One region of the Cognaticolwellia beringensis genome, then DNA from elsewhere that is predicted to be linked to it. Evidence: predicted binding sites of a transcription regulator. Region 1 holds the regulator's gene; each other region holds the start of a gene.
What was found. The regulator MetJ, encoded in region 1, represses methionine synthesis genes. The targets are predictions, from matches to a motif close to TAGACGTCTAGACGTCTA.
Positions count from the first base shown of each region.

Region 2: a site for MetJ is predicted at 3,040-3,057, ahead of B5D82_RS18280 (cystathionine beta-lyase). Genes of this name have one in related genera too.
Region 3: a site for MetJ is predicted at 2,539-2,556, ahead of msrA (peptide-methionine (S)-S-oxide reductase MsrA). Genes of this name have one in related genera too.

Region 1 is NZ_CP020465.1:2,322,976-2,330,658, forward strand. Features, by position in the region: gene B5D82_RS09850 (malic enzyme-like NAD(P)-binding protein) at 793-2,034, shown strand; gene B5D82_RS09855 (VOC family protein) at 2,176-2,598, shown strand; gene B5D82_RS09860 (hypothetical protein) at 2,721-2,978, shown strand; gene metJ (met regulon transcriptional regulator MetJ) at 3,206-3,550, opposite strand; gene metB (cystathionine gamma-synthase) at 3,781-4,938, shown strand; gene metL (bifunctional aspartate kinase/homoserine dehydrogenase II) at 5,044-7,551, shown strand; gene B5D82_RS09880 (TorF family putative porin) at 7,680-7,683, opposite strand, start outside.
Region 2 is NZ_CP020465.1:4,336,335-4,344,017, reverse strand. Features, by position in the region: gene dinG (ATP-dependent DNA helicase DinG) at 1-367, opposite strand, end outside; gene B5D82_RS18285 (DNA polymerase II) at 451-2,898, shown strand; gene B5D82_RS18280 (cystathionine beta-lyase) at 3,191-4,369, shown strand; gene B5D82_RS18275 (alkaline phosphatase) at 4,475-5,905, opposite strand; gene B5D82_RS18270 (endonuclease/exonuclease/phosphatase family protein) at 5,983-7,185, opposite strand; gene B5D82_RS18265 (TetR/AcrR family transcriptional regulator) at 7,194-7,683, opposite strand, start outside.
Region 3 is NZ_CP020465.1:537,919-545,601, reverse strand. Features, by position in the region: gene ybeD (DUF493 family protein YbeD) at 252-515, shown strand; gene lipB (lipoyl(octanoyl) transferase LipB) at 655-1,251, shown strand; gene lipA (lipoyl synthase) at 1,241-2,209, shown strand; gene msrA (peptide-methionine (S)-S-oxide reductase MsrA) at 2,614-3,174, shown strand; gene B5D82_RS02235 (tetratricopeptide repeat protein) at 4,527-5,372, opposite strand; gene B5D82_RS02225 (HDOD domain-containing protein) at 5,685-6,833, shown strand; gene B5D82_RS02220 (acyl-CoA dehydrogenase family protein) at 7,084-7,683, opposite strand, start outside.

The DNA.
Region 1 (7,683 bases):
AGTACTTTTAAAAAACCACCTTCTAGGTGGTTTTTTTATGTACAGGATGTACGGTATATCGCGGGTGCATGGATGCACAGGAGCGTGTATGTACAGGATGTACGGTATATCGCGCATGTATGCACAGGATACGCGCTATCGTTTGAGTATGGTGCTCTAAGCCAACCTGCTAATTAATTCAGCATTACTTTAATAGCTACATGTTTTAGGAACTTTGACCCCACGGGATTAGTAAATTCCTTACGTCGGTGCACGAAACAATAATTTATAGCCTGTGGGTATATCACGATCAACAGACGTTAATACCAGAACAACAATGCTTGAACAGATAAAGCCTTTTCTCAATCTGCATTAAAACCAGCCAGGTAGCTTTTGATATCAACAGGCCGATAGAGAAAAAACTTTCTCTTACAGTCTATATTTATGACAATTTCAGTGAACTGTCGCTATATTCTGTTATCTGTCATGAAATGATACAAACGGGAATCAATGCCAGTAAGGGTAGGAGCTTTAAGCATTAACTTGAACATTAACTTACTTATAATTTGATAAAACATTCTAATCGCTATTTATCTATGAATAGTGAGTAATATATGTAGAATATTTAGCTAGCTTATATGAAATAAAAAACTTATAAGGCTATATTTATTATAGCTTGTAGCTAATTAATATATACAAAATAGCTTGAAATTAGCCAACGCATTGCAATAACATGTAAACAGCAATAAAAGCATCAACTAAAACTCATCGATAAGACGCACGAGTTACACTCACCTCACAAAAGGAATAGACATGACAGATCTTCGCCAACAAGCACTTGATTATCATCAATACCCAACGCCGGGCAAAATTAGTGTTGAATTAACGACGCCAGCTGAAACAAGCCAAGATCTCTCACTCGCTTATAGCCCTGGTGTAGCTGAGCCTGTTCGTGCCATTGCTGAAAATCCAGATGATGTTTATAAATATACCGGCAAAGGTAATACCGTTGCCGTTATCACCAACGGTACTGCTATTTTAGGCTTAGGTAACTTAGGGCCAATGGCCGCTAAACCTGTCATGGAAGGTAAGGCTTTATTATTTAAACGCTTTGCTGGCATTAACTCTTTTGATATTGAAGTTAAGCATAAAACGGTAGAAGACTTTATTAGTACGGTTGCCAATATTGCCGACAGTTTTGGTGGTATCAACTTAGAAGATATCAAAGCGCCTGAATGTTTCGTGATTGAAAAAGCATTAATTGAGCGTTGTAAAGTGCCGGTATTTCATGACGACCAGCATGGTACGGCTATTGTAACCGCTGCTGGTATGATCAATGCACTAGAAATTCAAGGTAAAGAATTACGCAATGCCAACATTGTTTGTATGGGCGCGGGTGCTGCGGCAATTGCTTGTATGGAATTATTGATTAAATGTGGCGCACAACGTGAAAAGATTTATATGCTCGACACTAAAGGGGTTATCCACACTCGTCGTGACGATTTAAATGAATATAAAACGTTATTTGCTAACAATACCGATAAACGCACCTTAGAAGACGCCATTGACGGTGCTGACGTGTTTGTTGGTGTATCTGGTCCTAATGTATTATCGGCTGAACATGTTAAGCTGATGGCCGATAAGCCAGTAATTTTCGCATGTTCGAATCCTGACCCAGAGATTAAGCCTGAACTTGCTTTGGCGACGCGTGATGATTTAATTATCGCGACAGGACGTTCAGATTATCCGAATCAAGTAAACAACGTGCTATGTTTCCCATTTATCTTCCGTGGTGCTTTAGATGTGCGAGCTCGTACCATTAATGATGAAATGAAGATAGCCGCAGTTCATGCCATTCGAACCTTAGCAAAAGAAGCTGTACCGGCTGAAGTATTAACAGCGAGTGGCAGTGACAGCTTAACCTTTGGTAAAGATTATATTATTCCTAAGCCTATGGACTCACGTTTGCGTTCAGCTGTAGCCATTGCCGTTGCTCAAGCCGCTGTTGACTCTGGTGTCGCTGCGCTTCCCATGCCAGAAAACTATAACGGTTAAGTTATAAGTTTTGAGCCTTCAGTAGTCAGCTATCAGTTAGACAAAACATAGACACCAATGTGGCTTTTGTTTTAACTGACAGCTTGGCACTGATAGCTTAGAGCTGACTAATTTTAGCTATGTCTTGGCTTTGGAGCAGAAATGACCATCCCTATCAAGCAACGAATCGCCAATATTGCCCTCGTGGTTGAAGACTACGATGATGCGATTGCATTCTATACCAAAAAATTAAATTTTGAGCTCATTGAAGATACTGACTTAGGTGCAGGTAAACGTTGGATTCAAATATCTCCTCCAAATGCTAATGGCACAACTCTATTGCTGGCTAAAGCCAGTAATGCTCAGCAAGAACAATCAGTCGGCAACCAAGCAGGAGGTCGGGTATTTTTATTTCTTCAAACTAATGACTTTTGGCGTGATTACGAAGCTATGAAAGGCCAAGGTGTTGAGTTTAACGAAGAACCACGTGTCGAAGCATACGGCACGGTAGTCGTATTTAAAGACTTGTATGGCACTAAGTGGGACTTATTGCAGTTGAATAATGCTGCTGGTAATGATTCATAAGATATAAGCTTTATTGATTGAAACTTCGCAAAATTAAGCATAACTAACCACTGTTTTAGTGGCAAAACTACAGATCTACATCCATAATAGGTTAAATTTTATACTTAAAGGATGATCGTAGCATGGAAGCAAATATACAAATCAACAAGGTTTTGCGTATTTTAGGTGGGTTAGTCTCAATGCTATTCTTATTTATAGTTTATATTTCATTGTTTTCAAATGAGATAATCGCTATAGGCATGGTGATTTGTGGTTTTATTTTTATACTACTGGTAGCCCCTGTATGCATTTATGGTTACATTTCAGGTAAAATCTTAGATAAGCTGCCCACTAATTTAGTCGATGTCATTAAGGGAAAGTTATTGATAGATAAGAATTAAGGCTAATTATATAAAGCTCTATTGGACTTATTAGTTATTCATTTTTAATCGTAGAATAACTAGAGGCTAAATTTTTGTTTGGTATTTAGATCATTTCAGAATGATGGATTATTTATTTCAATTGGTATTCGTAAAGATAATTAAATTAGCATAAACAATTTTTTGCAATAAAAAAGGCGCATTAAGCGCCTTTTGTCATTTTAGAAAGCCAGGATTTATTTACCCGGTTAATCTTCTGTTTCTTCTTCAATTTCTGTTTCGTACTCGCTAAAATCGGTTACACCTTGTGCTTCTAAAGCTCTGCGTACACTTGCGGGTAATTTTTGTGTGTTGTCTTTTGCTAAGTCACTATCGTCTGGCAAAGGCTGGCCAGTAAAAGCATGTAAAAATGCTTCACATAATAGTTCACTGTTGGTTGCATGACGCAAGTTATTGACTTGTCGACGTGTACGTTCATCAGTGAGCACTTTTAAAACACGTAAAGGGATAGACACGGTGATCTTTTTTACTTGTTCACTTTTCTTCCCGTGTTCGGCGTATGGGTTAAGATACTCGCCATTCCACTCTGCCATGAATATTCCTCAAACTTAAATGATTACGAAAAACTTATATTTAGCTTGTCTGGTGTACCAGTTAGCGATAAGTTTATTCTTACTAGTTGATTTTACTGGTTGTGGGGCGCGAGTCAATAACGAATGTGTAGAAGTTTAGATGTCTAAAGTTCTTGACCCCAGAACTTAAACCATTTAGATTGATAGACGTCCAAACATCTAAATAGAAAAGTACCAATACTGGAGTACACATGAGCGAGAAAAAATTTGCCACTACCGCTGTTCGAGCGGGCATTAATAGTGACCAACAACACGGTGCTGTTATTCCAGCTATTCATCTTTCAAGTACTTATGCACTGAAAGGTTTTAATGAAAAACGTCAATTTGATTATTCACGTACCGGTAACCCAACACGCGCCACTTTTGCTCAAGCTATTGCAGATTTAGAGCAAGGTGCTTTAGGCATTGTTACCAGCACGGGTATGTCAGCAGTGCATCTTATTTGCCAATTACTGAGTCCTACAGATACGATTGTTATTCCGCATGACTGTTACGGCGGCAGCTTTCGCTTATTTACCCATTTGGCAAAACGCGAACTGTTTAATTTAGTGGTGGTAGACCAAAATGATCAAGCGGCCTTAACACAAGCATTGGCGAAGAAACCAAAATTAGTTTTAATTGAATCGCCGAGCAACCCTTTACTGAGATTAGTCGATATAGCGTCTGTAACTGAACAGGCCCATAACGTGGGTGCATTAGTTGCAGTTGATAACACCTTTATGTCACCCGTTTTACAGCAGCCACTTTTATTGGGTGCTGATATCGTTTTTCATTCTACAACTAAATACATTAATGGACATAGCGATGTGGTTGGCGGAGTTTTAGTGACCAAAGAGCAAGCGCTAGGTGAAGAACTGGCTTGGTGGGCAAACTGTATTGGCATTACAGGTTCAGCGTTTGATAGTTTCCTAGCTCTACGTGGTCTAAAAACATTGCCTATCAGAATGAAGCAGCATCAAGAAAATGCCAATGCGGTCGCCGCATTTTTACAGCAACATTCGGCAGTTGAACAAGTTTATTTTCCAGGCTTAGCGGATCACCCACAACATGCCTTAGCTAAAAAACAGCAACATGACTTTGGTGCCATGATGAGCTTTGAACTTAAAGGTGGCGTTGAAGCCGTTAAAGTTTTGTTCGATAAACTGGAATTTTTTACTTTGGCACAATCATTAGGTGGCGTTGAAAGCTTGATCAGTCATCCATCAACCATGACCCATGCCGGTATGGAAATTAAAGCTCAATTGGCTGCCGGTATTACCCAGTCATTAGTACGAATTTCAGTAGGTATTGAAGATATAGATGACATGCTTGCAGACCTTTCTCAAGCGCTTGATGCAAGCCAACTGTAGTTCAGTTTGATGTGGTGCTTAGTCTTACTTATTCGCAATAAGCAGACTAAGCACAAAGTAAATTTTTAAATTGGGCAGATAAATACAGTGGCCCTTGGTATTAAAATGATTGATTCAAATACAGCGGTAACGCTCAGCCCTTCAAAAAATAAATTGGTCAAAATTGGCTGCAATGTTCATAAGTTTGGTGGTAGTAGTTTAGCGACTAGTGCTTGCATTGAACGTGTGGTTGAAATTATTCGTCAGCATTGCCAGCTAAATGACATTATTGTGGTGTCTGCCAATGGTAATACGACTGATGCATTATTTAAACTATATCAAATTTCTGTTGAACTCCAGGAAGTTACTTTACTTAACCCTGAACAAGCAAGATCGGCAAAAGAAGCAAAGACCTTACACCGGCAATTACTTGAGACTATTACAACACTTGAGACTGCACAGGCCTTATTGATTGATGAGCTATTAAATGCCAGTAGCGCCGCGAGACTAAAATCTTTACTGAGCGACAACATAGCCCAACTTTCAGCAAACTTACTTAGTGATCCCGTTAGTTATGAAAATGACCTATTAGCGTTTGGTGATTTTTGGTCAGCACGTTTGTTATCGGCAGTATTGAGTGAAAGTGTTTGTCCTAGCTATATGTTAGATGCGAGAGAGTTTCTGTTACTAAAAGATGAAAAAAATTGCGCTATTGACTATAGCGAGAGCGAAAAAGGTTTTTCTCAGCGTCGACAACAAGACAAACTGGTCATAGTTACTGGTTATATTGCGCGTAATAAACAACAGCAAACTTGTACTTTGGGGCGGAACGGTAGTGATTATTCCGCAACTATAATGGCGGCATTGTCAGGCGCGCGTAACGTAACGCTTTGGACCGATGTTGATGGTATTTATAGTGCAGACCCTCGTGTTGTTCCGTCAGCGAGAAAGTTGCACCGCCTACCGAATGCGGTTGCCAATGAACTTGGCCGCTTAGGTAATCCTGTACTGCACGCAAAAACCTTGCAGCCATTAACCAACCATAATACCCATTTACATGTTGCCAGCAGCTTTGCCCCCGATATTAGCGGTAGTGAGATAGGCAAGTTTGGCCAAATAGCAAAACAAGAACTGTCAGTCACCAGTTTAAACGATTTAATATTAGCAAAATCAACCAGCTTCTTCGCTAAATCTGGAGAATTAGCGGTCAGTGAGTTTGCACCGATTTGTTATAATCTTGACGAAGGCTACATAGTCGTAACGCAGGAGCAGCAAAAGTCGGTTAGCCAATGGCTAGCAAGCCATGACACTGAAGTTACTTTTAAGCCTGTAGCGATTATTGCCATTGTGGGTCACGGTGTCGCCAAACAAGGTGACATGCGCGCGAGGTTTAAAAGGGCGCTTAAGCATCAGCAAACCTTACATTTTCTACATTCTTTTAATGAACATAGTTATATTGCTATTTTGCCTGAGCTTTGCTCGAGTGAAGTACTGAACAATGTGCACGCTGATATGACCAAAGACGCCAAAAACATTGCCCTTGTCGTCGCAGGTTTAGGTAACATTGGTCAACGATTCTTAACCATGTTACCAAAGCAAATTGCACGTGTTTCAGGCTTAGAAAATGTGCATTTGGTTGGTTTAGTCGGTGCTAGCAAAGCGTTAATTAATACCGATGGCATAGATGTAGCCAATGCGCTGGAACATTATCAACAACAAGCTCAACAATATGACAGTGAACAGCTGTTAGCTTGGTTAACAAGTCATCCTTATGATGAATTGATTATTGTTGATATCACACCCAGTGAAGCCTTTAGCCATTTGTATCAAGAGTTTTTTGCTCGTGGTATACACGTTATTGGCGCGAACAAATGGGCAGCCTCTTCAAGCACAGAAAACTATCAACAACTGATCTCCACAGCCGAAAAAAATAAGAGTATCTGGCTTGGTAATACTACGGTTGGTGCGGGCTTACCTATTAATTCAACGATTAAAGAGTTATTGAATAGTGGCGATCAAATATCGGAAATTTCTGGCATATTTTCTGGTACGTTATCGTGGTTATTTCAGTATTACGATGGCGTAACACCATTTTCGGCACTGCTAAGTGATGCTTTATCGCAAGGGATCACAGAGCCAGATCCACGAGAAGATTTATCAGGTAGAGATGTACAGCGTAAGCTATTAATACTCGCTCGTTGTGCTGGCTTTGAGTTATCGTTAGCAGACATTGACTGTCAAAGCTTAGTACCAGTGGCCTTACGTGATATCTCGTTAGCAGAATTTCTTGAACGAACGTCAGAGCTTGATGAAATGTTTTTATCACGCTTAAAGCAGGCGCAAGATAAAACTTGTGTTATTCGTTATGTAGCCAGGTTTATAAGTGAAAATGATCAGGTGACAGCGAAAGTGAGCTTAGAAGAATTAAGTGAAAATGATGCCTTTGCACAGTTAACGCCTTGCGATAACGTCTTTCAAATTAAAAGTGATTGGTATCAAGATAATGCGTTGATTATTCGTGGTCCGGGCGCAGGGCGTGATGTAACTGCGGGTGGAATTCATGCTGATTTGGTCACTATTTGTCAGCAGTTAAATCATCGTCATCAGCAAGTTAAAATCAAAGGATTAAATTAAACTGGCTGATAAACATCGTAGATAAATTTACGAGCTTACGGGGTAAGTAATAATAAAGAGTTGATGGGTATATTAAAACTATCAACTCTTTATTATTCAATATTTTGTCAGCGGTCAGTCGCTATATCTTAA
Region 2 (7,683 bases), 2.0 Mb from region 1:
AAACATAACGTTGTCTGCCTTTTGCTAAGGTAAAATTAAAATCTAAACCACTGTGTTTTTTTAAAAACGGTAAATCTTTATCAACTAATTGTTCTTGCAATGCCACAGTAGCGGTGGCGATGCAGACTTTTTTGTCGCGACTTAATGCCAACGGAATAGAACCCAGCGCATAGGCTAAAGACTTACCGGTGCCGGTACCGGCTTCAATAGTAATTATTTTACGTACTTTATCGTAATCACCCGCCAGAGTTTTAGCAATTTCAGCAATTAAAAAGGTTTGCTGCTTACGTGGGTTAAAGTTGGTCAGGTTTTCACCTATGGCTTTGTAGGAGGTTCTTATGACTTGCTTAATTTTATCGCTTAACATCGCGGCTGTAGTTTCCTATCGACAATAGATGATTTACACTGCTGTATATATTAACAGTTTGTTATGAATAATTAGAACACTTAATGCAACATTTTCCTGAACAATCTCCTGAATTAGCACCATCGCTAGCTGGCATGCGCGGATTTCTTTTGACTCGCAGCGCTAGCGATCGTAATAATCATATAGAAATAATCTTATGGCTGAGAACGCCGCAAGGTCCAGTACAGCTGGTTATTGATAACGAACGGGCTGTATTTTTTGTTGAGGTCAGTGATGTAAATCATGCTAACGATATTTTGGCTAAACAAAGTATTAAAGTAGACGAAATAAAACCACTAACACTAAAAGCATTTAACCAAGCGAACGTCGCTGCATTCTATTTTTTAACCTTGCGAGAGTTTTATCAAGCGCGAGAAGCCCTTAAGCAAAAGGGAGTTAAATGTTACGAAGATGACATTCGACCTGATGATCGCTTTTTAATGGAACGTTTTATTACCGCAGACATGACTTTTTTTGGTCAACAAGCACCATTAATATCTTTACACAGCAAAGACTATAGACGCTATGAGCAAGCTAGATGTAAACCTATTGATAAAACACTTCAAACGGACATAGCGCTGTCGACAGTTTCACTCGATATAGAGTGCTCAATGTCGGGTGAATTATATTCCATCGGCTTATACAGCGACCATTGTCAGCAAGTGCTGATGATTGCCAATGAACAAGAAATAGCACGCGAGCAACTTAAAAAGGGTGCTGTTGAGATTGTATGGCAAGCTAATGAACGACAATTACTTGTCAGTTTATTAGCTTGGTTTTCTCAGTACAGCCCCGATATTATTATTGGCTGGAATGTGATCAACTTTGATTTTGATTTATTACAGAAACGCTACGATTTACATGGAATTAAGTTTGCCATTGGGCGCGATGGCAGAACGCCTTATTGGCGAAAAAACCAAGCCAGTGATCAGCAATTTATTGAAATTAATGGCCGTGTGATACTCGATGGTATTGATTTATTAAAAACCGCTACTTATAACTTTCCGAGTTTTTCACTCGATAATGTCGCGAATACTTTGTTAGGTATTGGTAAAAAAGTTGATGATGTAGATAACCGACTACAGGAAATAACCGATAACTTTTACCATGATAAAACCGCACTCGCCGCATATAATTTAGAAGATTGTCGTTTAGTTGTACTCATTTTTAAGCAGACTCAGTTATTAGAATTCGCCATGTTAAGAGCCCAATTAACCGGTTTATCTATTGATAGGTTTGGCGGTTCGGTAGCAGCTTTTACTAATTTATATTTACCAAAATTACACCGTAGTGGTTATGTTGCCCCTAACATGGGCGATGGCGATCAAGGCTTTGAATCTCCGGGCGGTTTTGTCATGGACTCTACCCCTGGGCTTTATCAAAATGTGTTGGTGTTAGATTTTAAAAGCCTATATCCCAGTATTATTCGTAGTTTTAATATCGACCCTATGGGCTTGATTGAAGGTTTAAGGTCGCCAGAAACAGCGATAGAGGGCTTTGATGGTGCTTATTTCTCCAGAGAACAGCACTTTTTACCCGGTATTATCACTGAGCTGTGGAAAGAACGTGATATCGCTAAAAAAGACAAAAATGCCGCCTTATCGCAAGCCATAAAAATTATCATGAATTCATTTTATGGTGTTTTAGGCTCAACAGGCTGCCGATTCTTTGATCCTCGTTTATCGGGCTCTATAACAAAGCGCAGTCACAGTATTTTAAAAACCACTAAATTATGGATAGAAGCGAAAGGCTACCAAGTGATTTACGGTGATACTGATTCGATTTTTGTGCATGTTGGCGATGATCAAAGTGAAGATAACAGCAGGGCGCTTGGTAAAACGTTACAAGAATACATTAATCAAAAATGGCAAGCATTGCTCAAAGACCAATTCAATATTGTTAGCGAGCTTGAAATTGAATTTGAAACCCACTTTATTAAGTTCTTAATGCCAACCATTCGTGGGCAAGATGTTGGCACAAAAAAGCGTTATGCAGGGCTAGTGCAAAAAGGTGAAGAGCAACAATTAATTTTTAAAGGCTTAGAAAGTGTTCGAACCGATTGGACTGAATTGGCGAAACAGTTTCAACGTTCCTTGTACTGGAAAATTTTTAATAATGAACCTGTTGTCGAATATGTAAAGAAAATGGTTGCTGATACCTTAGCGGGAAAGCACGATGAATTACTCTATTACCGTAAACGTTTACGCAGAAAATTGGAGCTTTATGTGAAAAATGTACCACCACATGTCAGAGCTGCAAGGTTAGCCGATGAAATATATAAGCAGCAAGGTAAGCCGCTTAAATATCAAAATAAAGGCTGGATTGAGTATGTGATGACCGTCAATGGTCCTCAAGCGAAGGGCTGTCAAAGTGCTGCTTTAGATTATCAATTTTACATTGATCGTCAGTTGTTGGCGGTGGCGGACGCAATTTTGCCTTTTATTAACACCAGTTTTGACGAGATCACGAATAATCAGATGAATTTGTTTTAACTGAACACTGTCAGCTGAATAAGAGTGTTCAGCCATTAAAGATGATTCTGACTGTGCTTAATAATCAAGGCGACTATGTTCTTACAAAACTTATGACAAAATAAAGCGTGCTTCTTTAGCTGATTCACGATATAAATATTATAGATGGCTAGATAGCTATATATATTTTCGAACCTTAGCGTGAAAAGATCAGATATAGGCGACATAAATTTTAGCTCTTGCTTGATTTCAAAGGACGAGCTTTTAAACCAAGCGATGCGCCAAAACTATAACCATGGAATGTAACTCAGACATGAAAAAAGAAACTAAGCTCATTAATGCTGGCCGCAAAAGCCAATGGACTCGTGGTGTGGTTAACCCACCTGTCGAACGTGCATCTACGGTAGTTTTTAACTCAGTTAAAGAAATGAAACATGCGACAGCAAATAAAACGAACCAGGTTTTGTTTTATGGCAGGCGTGGTACGTCAACGTCATTTGCTTTTAGCGATGCCATGACCGAGTTAGAAGGCGGAGCAGGTTGTGCAATATATCCGTCGGGGACTGCGGCGATTACTAATGCCATCTTGGCGTTTGTTAAAACTGGCGATCATATTCTCATGGTTGATACAGCTTACGAACCAACGCGTGATTATTGCGATAAAATATTAGCAAAGTTGGGTATTGAAACCACCTACTATGATCCCATGATAGGTAAAGGTATTGAGTCATTAATTAAAGCTAATACGCGCGTGGTTTTTCTTGAATCTCCTGGTTCTATTACCATGGAAGTGCAAGATGTACCAGCGATTGCACAAGTGGCACACCGCCACAACTGTATTGTGATGTTAGACAACACTTGGTCAGCGGGCGTAAACTTTCAGCCCTTTGATTACGGTGTTGATGTCTCAATTCAAGCGGCAACAAAATACATTGTTGGTCATTCAGATGTCATGTTAGGCACAGCAACAGCAACCGCTGAGCATTGGCCAAAATTGCGCGAAAGTAGTTATATTATGGGGCAATGTACTTCGCCCGATGACTTATACCTTGCCATGCGTGGTATTAGAACCCTAAGTGTGCGTTTACAGCAGCATCAAGCCAGTGCACTGAAAATTGCCGATTGGTTATCATCTCGTCCAGAGGTAGAAACCATTTTGCACCCGGCATTACCTTCTTGCCCCGGTCATGAAGAATTCAAGCGTGATTTCAGTGGCTCAAATGGTTTATTTTCTTTTGTATTAAACAAAGGTAATCAGGCTGCATTAACCGCATTTTTAGATGGTTTAGATCACTTTAAGATGGGTTATTCATGGGGCGGATTTGAAAGTCTTATTTTAGGTATTTCAAACGTAAACAGCATGCGTACTGCTACAACTTGGAAATATGAATTTCCGTTGATTCGTTTACATGTTGGTTTGGAAAATGTTGATGATTTAATTGACGACTTGGAACAAGGCTTTACACGCTTTAATGCCGCATTAACGCCATAGGTCAAAAGTTTAGTTTACTTTTTAAAACCAATAGATGAAAAATGCCGAGTAAAGTACTCGGCATTTTTTTAGGTAAACTTCAGGAGAAATTTAAGTAAAACAGTTTTACTTTTTACCTAACAGGGTAAATATTTTCTTGGCAATATCGGTATTATCTTGAAAGCCGTTAAACATTTCACTGCCTTTACCAAACGCAAATACCGGCACGTCGATACCAGTATGTGTGCCAGATGGGCTAATAGAGCCCCAACCGGTATTTGTTTTCATATCAATTATTTCTGTAATTACATTCAGTACTGACTGGTGATTTTTAGGTGTTCTTTTCCCTTTTTTATCGGCAGCAGATAATAAACTGAATTGTTTTACGATATCTTTATCACTGAGTTTAGCTTGCTGTAAATTATTTAAGTCCTGAGATGATATGTCGAATGACAGTAAGTCATTAACCTGTGCCAAAGATAAGTCTTCATTAGTGAACCTCATAGCGATGGTTTTTGGTGACATGGTCATGGTTCTTAAAAACTCAGGTTTCCATAGGTACTTACTATTAATGTTAGGGTCTGAACGTTCAGTTTTTTTACCGATAGTTAAACCACCAGTGCTATGATCGGCTGTGATCACCACTAAAGTATCTGGATTTTCTGCAACATAGGCCTCAAGGTATTCAATAGTTTTTGCTAAATCATCCATTTCTGCCATGGCTGCAGCAATATCTCTAGCGTGTCCACCATAGTCAATTTGGCTACCTTCAACTAACATAAAAAAGCCATTTTTATTTTCTAACTGTTTTGTTGCCGCTTTCGTCATCAGCGATAAACGGTGCTTGTTCGTGTCATCTAATGCCCAAGGTAAATTGGTTTTATCAAATAAACCCAACACCGGCATATTTTCAGGAATACTGTTAATGTCGCTATATTTGTCAATATAATGAAAGCCTGACTCAATAAACTCATTGACTAAGTTTCTATCTTTACGGATAAAATATTCCCAGCCCCCACCAAAATATAAATCGGCTTTTATGCCATCATCAATATAACTGTCAGCAATAGCGTTGTAGTTATAGCGATGGACATTATGTGCTAAATAAGAAGCGGGTGTGGCATGATTTATCTGGACAGTAACCACAACACCGGTTTTTTTACCGCTTTGTTTCGCATATTCCAAAACCGTTTCAATTGGCTGTCTGTTGATATCTAAACCAATCGCATTATTATAGGTTTTTACGCCGGTAGAAAGGGCTGTTGCGCTCGCCGCAGAGTCTGTCACGTAACCTGATTCAGGGGCTGGATAGGTGCTACTTGTACCCGTGAAGTTACGGTCAAAAACCGTTTGTTCAATTTCTGGAGTTGCTGGGTTGTCGTTGTAATAACGATAGGCAGTGGTGTAAGCCGGCCCCATACCGTCACCAACAACCATAATAATGTTTTTTGGTATGTTACTCGTCACTGTGTTTACCGGAGCATGGCTTGTCGCTTGCAGTTGGCTACAAGATATGACCAATAGACTAGTTAATAACGTTGGAATGATTTTTTTCATTTTTATATCCGCTAACTTAATAAGTAAATGTAACGACTTAATGTAGAGTTCATTAAGCTGCTATTTGTGCTGATAAACTATTCTTTAAATGCAACATCAACCCAAACAAGTCGATGATCAGATGAAGCCGCTCGGTCTTTAATTAAACGAAATTCATTTTCACTTTCTTTTGGCCAAAATATACCTGAACCCAGTACCTTAAATTGCGCTTTCGCCGGTAAAACGTAATCTGCTCGCATGCCCCAGAATGCGGTATGGTATTTTGCGTTTGGGTTATCCTTGCGGTGTAACTTACCCCCTTCGCTACTTGGCTTGGGATCTACAACACGAGGATGATTTATTAAGCGATTGATGCCCGATTTAATGGCATTACCATCAAAAGCATCAGCATTTAAATCACCCAAAATAACAAAAGCTTTATTTTCAGCTAACCCGCCGAATTGCTTGTTGTCGTCATAAATATAACTGGCAGCACTTGGCGTTAGGTAATCACTCCAGAAACGAATTTCGTCAAAGTTTCGTTTACCGTTTCTGTCTTCTGGCCCATCAAATACCGGAGGGGTAGGATGGCTAGCCAAAATGTGTAATTCATGACCATTGATGTTAACTGGTATATCCCAGTGAGATTTAGATGATAGTCGAAAGTTGTTCCAGGCTTGTTGATTAAACCAAGGTGTTTTTGAGTCCGGATTTACTGGCACTAAAGCATTGGGCATATCACGCCATTTAAACATTTGGAATGTTCTGATTTTTTCTTCAACAATAGGGTGTTTTGATAACAATGCCATCGCAAAGTGCCCTGAGAAAAGCCCATAGCCATAAGCATCATTCGGCAATTCACCAGCTTTGTTATCATTGTTTAAGTCATAGCCCGAAGCAACACCCGTATTCACCGGGCCTTGATAAAAATAAGGATAATTAAGTGCAGCATTACCCTGTTGACTTTTTGCTAAATATTGCGCTAAAAAGCGTTTTAAAGATTGGTGTGTGGCATCGTTGCCATCAAACTCATTTAACAGAATAATATCAGGGTTTACTTGTTGAATAATTTCCGCAATATTTTTTATTTGCTGATTATCATTGGCTAACGCCGTCGCTAATTCTTTTCCTGTGGGTTTACGCTCTTTACCTAATTCTGACGGCAAGTAATTTAATGCTTCCATGCTGACATTGAAAGTGGCAATGCGTAAACTTGAAGGGGACTTATTTGATGTTTCTGACATAGCAATACCTGAATATACTAACAACGTAGTTGCCAATAATGTTGTAAATATCTTCATATAAACTCCTATTTTAAGCCACAACCACGCAATATAAAATCCGTTAAAAACTCAGTTACTTGGGTCATATCGTCTTCTTCGTAATCTGCACGATTCATAATCGTTAAAATTTGTTGTTCAAAATCAGCATAATGTTGAGTGGATGACCAAATTAAGAAAATCAATTTAACAGGGTCGACATCTTTCATTTCACCGCTATCGATCCACACTTGAAATATTTTTGCCTTTTCTCTTACCCACTGGCGCAAATAAGTACGGGCAAACTCTTTTAAATGTAATGCACCTTGGATAATTTCCATAGCATAAATTTTCGATGCTTCTGGGTGCTCAAAAGACATTTTTACTTTCGAAGCGATAAATTTTTCAATAGCAACGACAGGACCGTCGTTAATATCAAGATCACCAATACCTTGATCCCACGTATCTAAAGTTAGTTGTAAAACCGCATGGTAGATATTTTCTTTATTTTTAAAATAATATAATACATTTGCTTTAGGC
Region 3 (7,683 bases), 1.8 Mb from region 1:
GCTACTTAATAAATATAATCACGACTATCCATTGATATTAGATAATATCCCCCTCACTTATACTCAATAAAGATAAGCAAATTAGCGGCTATGGGTCACATTCGTAACAAATAGTGTTAAAATATCGCCAATTTGCACATGTAGACAAATGAATTACCACTAAATGGCTTGGTTTATAAGCATTTATCCAATATTCCAGACATTTTAAAACACCTAACATAGCGTTGTTTTACCGATTGAAGAGAAAAGAAATGAATACTAAGTTTGATGAATTACTAGATTTCCCCACCGTACTTAACTTTAAAGTTATGGGTATCGCGTGTGACGAACTGCCAGATCTTGTTGTCGGTGAATTACAAAAACACACGCCAGGTGACTATGCACCAAAAATCAAACAAAGCTCAAAAGGTAATTATCACTCAATTGCCGTGGCTGTTACCGTGACAAGTAAAGAACATATAGAAACAATATATAAAACCTTGAACGCCATTGAACAAGTGCGCTACGTACTTTGATGCTATTCGGTTTTTACGGTGTATTCCAGTTATTATTTGGATATAATAAACACTACAGAATTTATAGAGATATACATTGAAAAACACTTTGATTATTCGGCAACTAAATAACCTCGACTACGTCGATGTTTGGCATGCTATGCAGAACTTCACCGATAATCGAGACGACAATACCGCTGACGAACTTTGGCTGGTAGAGCACCCACCAGTGTTTACCCAAGGGCAAGCAGGTAAAGACGAGCACCTTTTGATGCCTGGTGATATTCCAGTAGTGAAAGTAGATAGGGGTGGACAAGTCACCTATCACGGTCCCGGTCAACAAGTTATCTACTTTATGATCAATCTACGCCGCAGAAAAATGGGCATTAGACAGTTGGTCACATTGATAGAGAACGGTATCGTAGCATCGATGGCTGATTTTGGCATCAATGCAAAAGCAAAGCCGGATGCTCCGGGTGTTTATGTTGACGATAAAAAAATTGCCTCTTTGGGACTACGCGTGCGCAAAGGTTGCTCTTTTCATGGTTTAGCATTAAACGTAAATATGGATCTATCACCATTTCTACGCATTAACCCTTGCGGTTACCAAGGCTTAGAAATGATACAAACAATCGATTTACAGGGCCCTGCCACAGTAGATCAAGCGGGTGAATCACTGGTTAAACACCTTAGTGAATTATTAGACACTCAGCATTTATCTTATCAAACGGGATTGGAAACAGTACATGACCACTAAATCATCACGCATTACCCCAGGCACTAAATTACGCGATGCCGAAAAAATGGCCCATATTCCTATTAAGGTTGTGACTTCTGAGCGCGAAACCATGCTGAGAAAACCTAATTGGTTACGTATTAAATTGCCAAAAAGCTCAGAGCGTATTGATAGTATAAAAGCCGCACTACGTAAGCATAATTTGCATTCTGTTTGTGAAGAAGCGTCATGCCCAAATTTATCTGAATGTTTTAACCACGGCACCGCAACCTTTATGATTTTAGGCGACATTTGCACTCGTCGTTGCCCATTTTGTGATGTTGGCCATGGTCGCCCACTTGCTGCAGATAAAGAAGAACCGCGTAAATTAGCCTTAACGCTAAAAGACATGAAATTAAAATATGTAGTTATCACCTCAGTAGATCGTGATGACTTACGTGATGGCGGCGCACAACAATTTGTTGATTGTATTACAGAGATTGCCGAGCATTCTCCACATACAAAAGTAGAAATTTTAGTGCCGGATTTCCGTGGTCGCATGGATCGTGCTTTAGAGATTTTAAATACGCATCCACCTGGTGTATTCAATCATAATCTAGAAACTGCTCCGCGTTTATATACCAAAGCTCGCCCTGGCGCTAATTACCAATGGTCTTTAGATTTATTGAAAAAATTTGGTGAAGCAAATCCAAACGTACCCACTAAATCGGGTTTAATGGTTGGTTTAGGTGAAACTAATGAAGAAATTCTACAAGTAATGCGCGATTTGCGTGCTCACGGCGTTACTATGTTAACCATTGGACAATACTTGCAACCAAGTAAACATCATTTGCCAGTTGAACGTTACGTTCATCCTGACGACTTTGATATGTTTAAACGTGAAGCGGATAAAATGGGCTTTGATCACGCTGCCTGTGGTCCTCTTGTGCGTTCAAGCTACCATGCAGATAAACAAGCTGCGGGTGAAGAAGTAAAGTAATACTCACTAGCGCATTAATAATCCCCACAAAGCTAGAAGCTAACACTTCTAGCTTTTTTATTATCTTCATTACCAGTAACCTAGATAATTCTGCTTCATTAAACCACCTCCCTTTTAACGACCACCTTTGTCTATAAAACGACGACTCTTTTTCGTGACGAATCAACCTCCCCTAGATGATCTGCTATATACCTTATCCTGAGATCAGGTTAAGTATTTATTACCAATTTAGTAAATTAAAAACTTAATGATTGGTATTATTAAACTAAACTTCAAAAAACATATAGACATCTAAACGTCTAGGTGATATCTTCTAAAAATCACCAACATAGACGTCTAAACGTCCTGTTGATTTATTAAATAACTTTTAACAACGCAAATTACATGGGTAAAAGAGGAAGAAAATGAGCATCGAAAAAATAACGTTAGGCGCTGGCTGCTTTTGGTGTGTCGAAAATATTTTTGCCCGCATTAAAGGTGTTGTGTCTGTAACCAGTGGTTATGCTGATGGCGATATTATAAACCCAAGTTATGAGCAAGTGTGCAGCGGTGATAGTCATCATGCAGAAGTCGTTCAAATAACCTTTAACCCAGCGCAATTGAGTGTCGAGCAGTTATTAACGGTATTTTTTGCTATTCATGATCCAACAACACTGAACCGACAAGGTGATGATATCGGTAGCCAATATCGCTCAACAATCTTATTTCACAACTTGGCGCAACAAGAAATAGCCGAAACTAAAATTGCTCAACTACATGATCAGCAATGTTTTGAGAACCCAATAGTCACATTGATTAAAGCGGAAAATAATTTTTATAGTGCTGAAGATTACCATCAAGATTATGTAACCAATAACCCAGAAAATAAGTATTGTCAGCTAGTGGTAGCGAAGAAAATTCAAAAGTTTCTAAGCGAGTTTGCCCATTTATTAAAAGATGAAAACTTAATGGATGAAGCGAGTTAATTAATATGATGTAGGCCTACACGCAAAGCCGCAATTTTATTTGCCTGCTGTTTTGCTGCCGTTTCCTTGTAGGTTTTGTATTGGTTTTAGCTAATCGTATTAACTAAGCAAAATTTTTACTCTGCTACCAGCGAATTTGACGGCATGAATGCCGACCTACAATCACAACGCCAACAATTAAAAACCATCAGGGCTTTGTAACTGCCAGCTCTTTTGTAGGTTGGGCTTCAGCCCATCGCTCTATGAATATATAAACACCACACATGACGGCATAAATGCCGACCTACCATAACAACGCCAACGATTAAAAACCATTAGGGCTTTGTAACTGCCAGCTCTTTGCAGCTCTTTTGTAGGTTGGGCTTCAGCCCATCGCTCTATTGAATATATAAACACCACACATGACGGCATAAATGCCGACCTATCATAACAACGCCAACGATTAAAAACCATCAGGGCTTTGTAACTGCCAGCTCTTTGCAGCTCTTTTGTAGGTTGGGCTTCAGCCCATCGCTCTATGAATATATAAACACCACACATGACGGCATAAATGCCGACCTACCATAACAACGCCAACGATTAAAAACCATTAGGTTTTTTTAACTGCCAGCTCTTTTGTAGGTTGGGCTTCAGCCCATCGCTCTATGGATATATAAACACCACACATGACGGCATAAATGCCGACCTACCATAACAACGCCAACGATTAAAAACCATCAGGTTTTTTTAACTGCCAGCTCTTTGCAGCTCTTTTGTAGGTTGGGCTTCAGCCCATCGCTCTATTGAACATATAAACACCACACATGACGGCATAAATGCCGACCTACCATAACAACGCCAACAATTAAAAACCATCAGGGCTTTTTAACTGCCAGCTCTTGCAGCTCTTTTGTAGGTTGGGCTTCAGCCCATCGCTCTATGGATATATAAACACCACACATGACGGCATGAATGCCGACCTACAATCACAACGCCAACGATTAAAAACCATCAGGGCTTTGTAACTGCCAGCTCTTTTGTAGGTTGGGCTTCAGCCCATCGCTCTATGGATATATAAACACCACACATGACGGCATAAATGCCGACCTACCATAACAACGCCAACGATTAAAAACCATCAGGGCTTTTTAACTGCCAGCTCTTTCCAACTCTTTTGTAGGTTGGGCTTCAGCCCATCGCTCTATTGAATATATAAACACCACACATGACGGCATAAATGCCAACCTACAACGATATAGTACCGATGCAGCAAAGCACCAACCATAACTAGCTGGATGGCTTGCTGCCGATTAGGTTTTGGTTGGATTGAGGCCAATCATCTTGGTTAGTTGATAGGTATACTTGATAAATTGTTAATACATTAAGGTATAAAGCTTACGTCGATATTTACTGACTAATGCATCACCATCAGGTAAAGACTTCAATACATCAAGTAATAAATCTTTACTGGCTGTATCTGCGCCATCTTTTTGTACCAGTAAAAACAGCATTGACAGTGCTTCGTCATGGCGATTTACTTGGCTATATTGCGCGGCTAATTTTTGTTGCAACTCAACATTGTCAGGCTCACTTGCTAACTGTTGCTCCAGCGCTTGAATCTCAGGAGAATCAGCTGCCTGACTTGCTAACTCTAATCTTGCCATTAATGATTGGTAACTACTGTCTTGATCGACCATTTTAATGCTTTTCAGCAACGCTTCTGCTTCTGTAATTTTACCAGTTTGAATATATACATTAGCCAGTACTAATTTAATATCAGCGCGTTCGTTATCAAGTTGGAAAGCTTGAGTGATAACAGGAAATGCTTCAGCAACTTTGTTTGCTGCTAAAAGTTCGTTAGCTTGCGACAATAAAATATCTTGCTCTTTGGGTAAATATTTACCTAAAAACTCATTAATGGTTTCATCTGTTTGTGGTCCGGTTAGACCATCAAGGGGCTGGCCGTCTTTCACTAAAATGACAGTTGGTAAACCTTGAATACCAAATTGTTGAGCTATTTGTCCCTGAGTTTCACAATCAACTGTAGTGAATAGTATTGTGTCGCTAAAATTAGCCAATGCACTAGTCAACTTATCTCTTAGTTCAACACTTTCAGGTACTTGTTGAGCCCAAAAATCGACCAATACAAGTTTGTTTTTTGATTCTTCGATAATAACTTGTTGAAAGTTTTCTAAGGTGATCGCGAGAGAATTTGTCATCAATGCAGTTCCAATAATAAAGAGATATGTTATTTTAAGTGGGGTCAAACCCTAAAGATGCAAGCAAATGGACTAAATATTTCTTTTATGCTGTGCTTATAATTAAGCCCAAGTGTATAACAGCAGCATTAATGAACTGCTCAGCTATAATTTTTGAATGCCTTGACCCACAACGGTTTAATAAATATTTGACTAATCTAACTGTCCTATTTTTCGCTGAGTGGAAAACAAGTGGGCGACCATTTAGTTTGACCCCGTAGTTTAATAAGTTCATAATTTGGCGGAATTTTTTGTTTTGAATTAGGTAGTTAAATGTCATTAGATAAGATCATTATTGTTTTCGCCGTAATTACCTCTATCTTATGGTATTTAAATCGAGGAAAAAGCAGTAGAAAAACTCATCGTGCTCAGAATCTTACTGCTAGACGCAGTCAATCCCCAACGGCTAAGTTACGCAGCATATCATCAAGCCCTCAGGCGCATCTAAATCTTATTCCTAAACAAAGTGATGTAATGAATAACTCCGAAGATTTTCTGGATTTTAAATTACTACGTTTTGATATTTTCAATAAAAAACAGCAGCAAACAATTGATGAAATGAGTCAATGCATCCGTCAACCAAACCCCTTATTGCTAGGCTTGACTAGCGGCGAGCTTGAACCAAAAGAGTTAATAGCGCTGATAAAGTCAGATGCAGAAATGACGGCCAAAATTATTAACACCGTAAATTCTTCACTTTTCTCCTTGCGACAACCCATTGAAAGCATTCACCATGCCATTGTATTTATGGGGGTAACGGCGGTAAAAAGTATCGCTATACAATTTATCTTGCAACAAAGTCTATCATTTGAAAATAAAGACCAAGCTGCAGCCTATAAAAAAATATGGATATCTAGTTATTTATCTAGTTCCTTTGTATTTTTACTTGCCAAACATTTAGATAAGAAAAATGCTGCTGAATTATCTACCTTATGCTTGCTAATAAGCTTGGGAGATATGACGATGCTCTCTTATAAACCATCAACCGCTAACCTCTATTTGAGCCAGGCTTCATTGTTCGAAAGAGTGCGCGACGGGCAATTATCTTTGGATATAAATTCGTCTGTAATCGGCAAAGTTTTAGCCGAGCGCTGGAAGCTACCCAAATCTATTGTCGAGGGTATTGGTAACAGTCTAAACCCTTTAATTAATGATAAATTAAACAATGATCTGCCGATTGAAGATGCTCAAAACACTTTGCTATGTTATTTCTCATGCCGCCTAGGTGATTTAATTGCCTTTGACGGAGTTAAAGATATTTTTCAAATTGGAGACGATGGTGTAGAGGCTTTGAATAGCTTGGACTTCTTTCATGTACAAAAAAATATAGAACAAGTCGGGCTAGAAAAAATTAGCCATTTATTCAGAGATCAAAGTTTTATCAGCAAAGCAAAGAAGCTCATTGCTCAGATTGCCGTTTAAGCGTTGCGCTCTGGTTGCTTTTTGGTTTACTTATTTATTAGAAAAATGAATACAAAAACAAACAAGCAATGTGAGCATTTATAGGGATAGTCAAACATATTTATCACAGTTTTTTGTCATTTAAAAGTTAAGTAAAATACTGCACATTGCTTGATGTAAAGTTAAAGCTCTTTGCCTCGTTTAAATTCCCTAAAGCATTAAACATGAGGTTCAGAGCGTTTAACTTTTATTAAATAACTAATATTATCGTTTAAACTTTTTGCAGCAATTCTCGAGCAATAATTACTTTTTGAATTTCACTCGTGCCTTCATAAATTGACGTTACACGCACATCACGCGCCATGCGTTCAAGCGGATACTCTTTGACATAACCCGCACCACCCATAAGCTGTAATGCGTCGTAACAAGCTTTATTAGCATTTTCAGTGGCAAACAGCTTAGCCATTGAAGCTGCCATGCCAAAAGGCTGACCTTGATCTTTCGTGTAGGCTGCTTGCATTAGAAGTAATCTTGCGGCTTCCATCTCAGTATAGCGCTCGGCTAACTTCCATTGTAAACCTTGAAAATTAGCAAGTGATTGCCCAAATTGCTTACGGTCAACAATATAAGCTTTAGCATAATCAAGTGCGGCAAGACCAACACCTAATGCTAATGAACCAATGCCGATACGACCACCCGCTAACTCTCCAACAGCAACGCCAAAACCTTTATTTTCAGCGCCCATCATCGCTGACGCTGGCACGCGACAGTTGTTAAAATGAACTTCATTCGTCGGTGACGCTTTTTGGCCCATTTTTTCTTCAGCTTTGCCAATAGTAATACCGGCAGTGTCTGCTTCAACAATAAAACA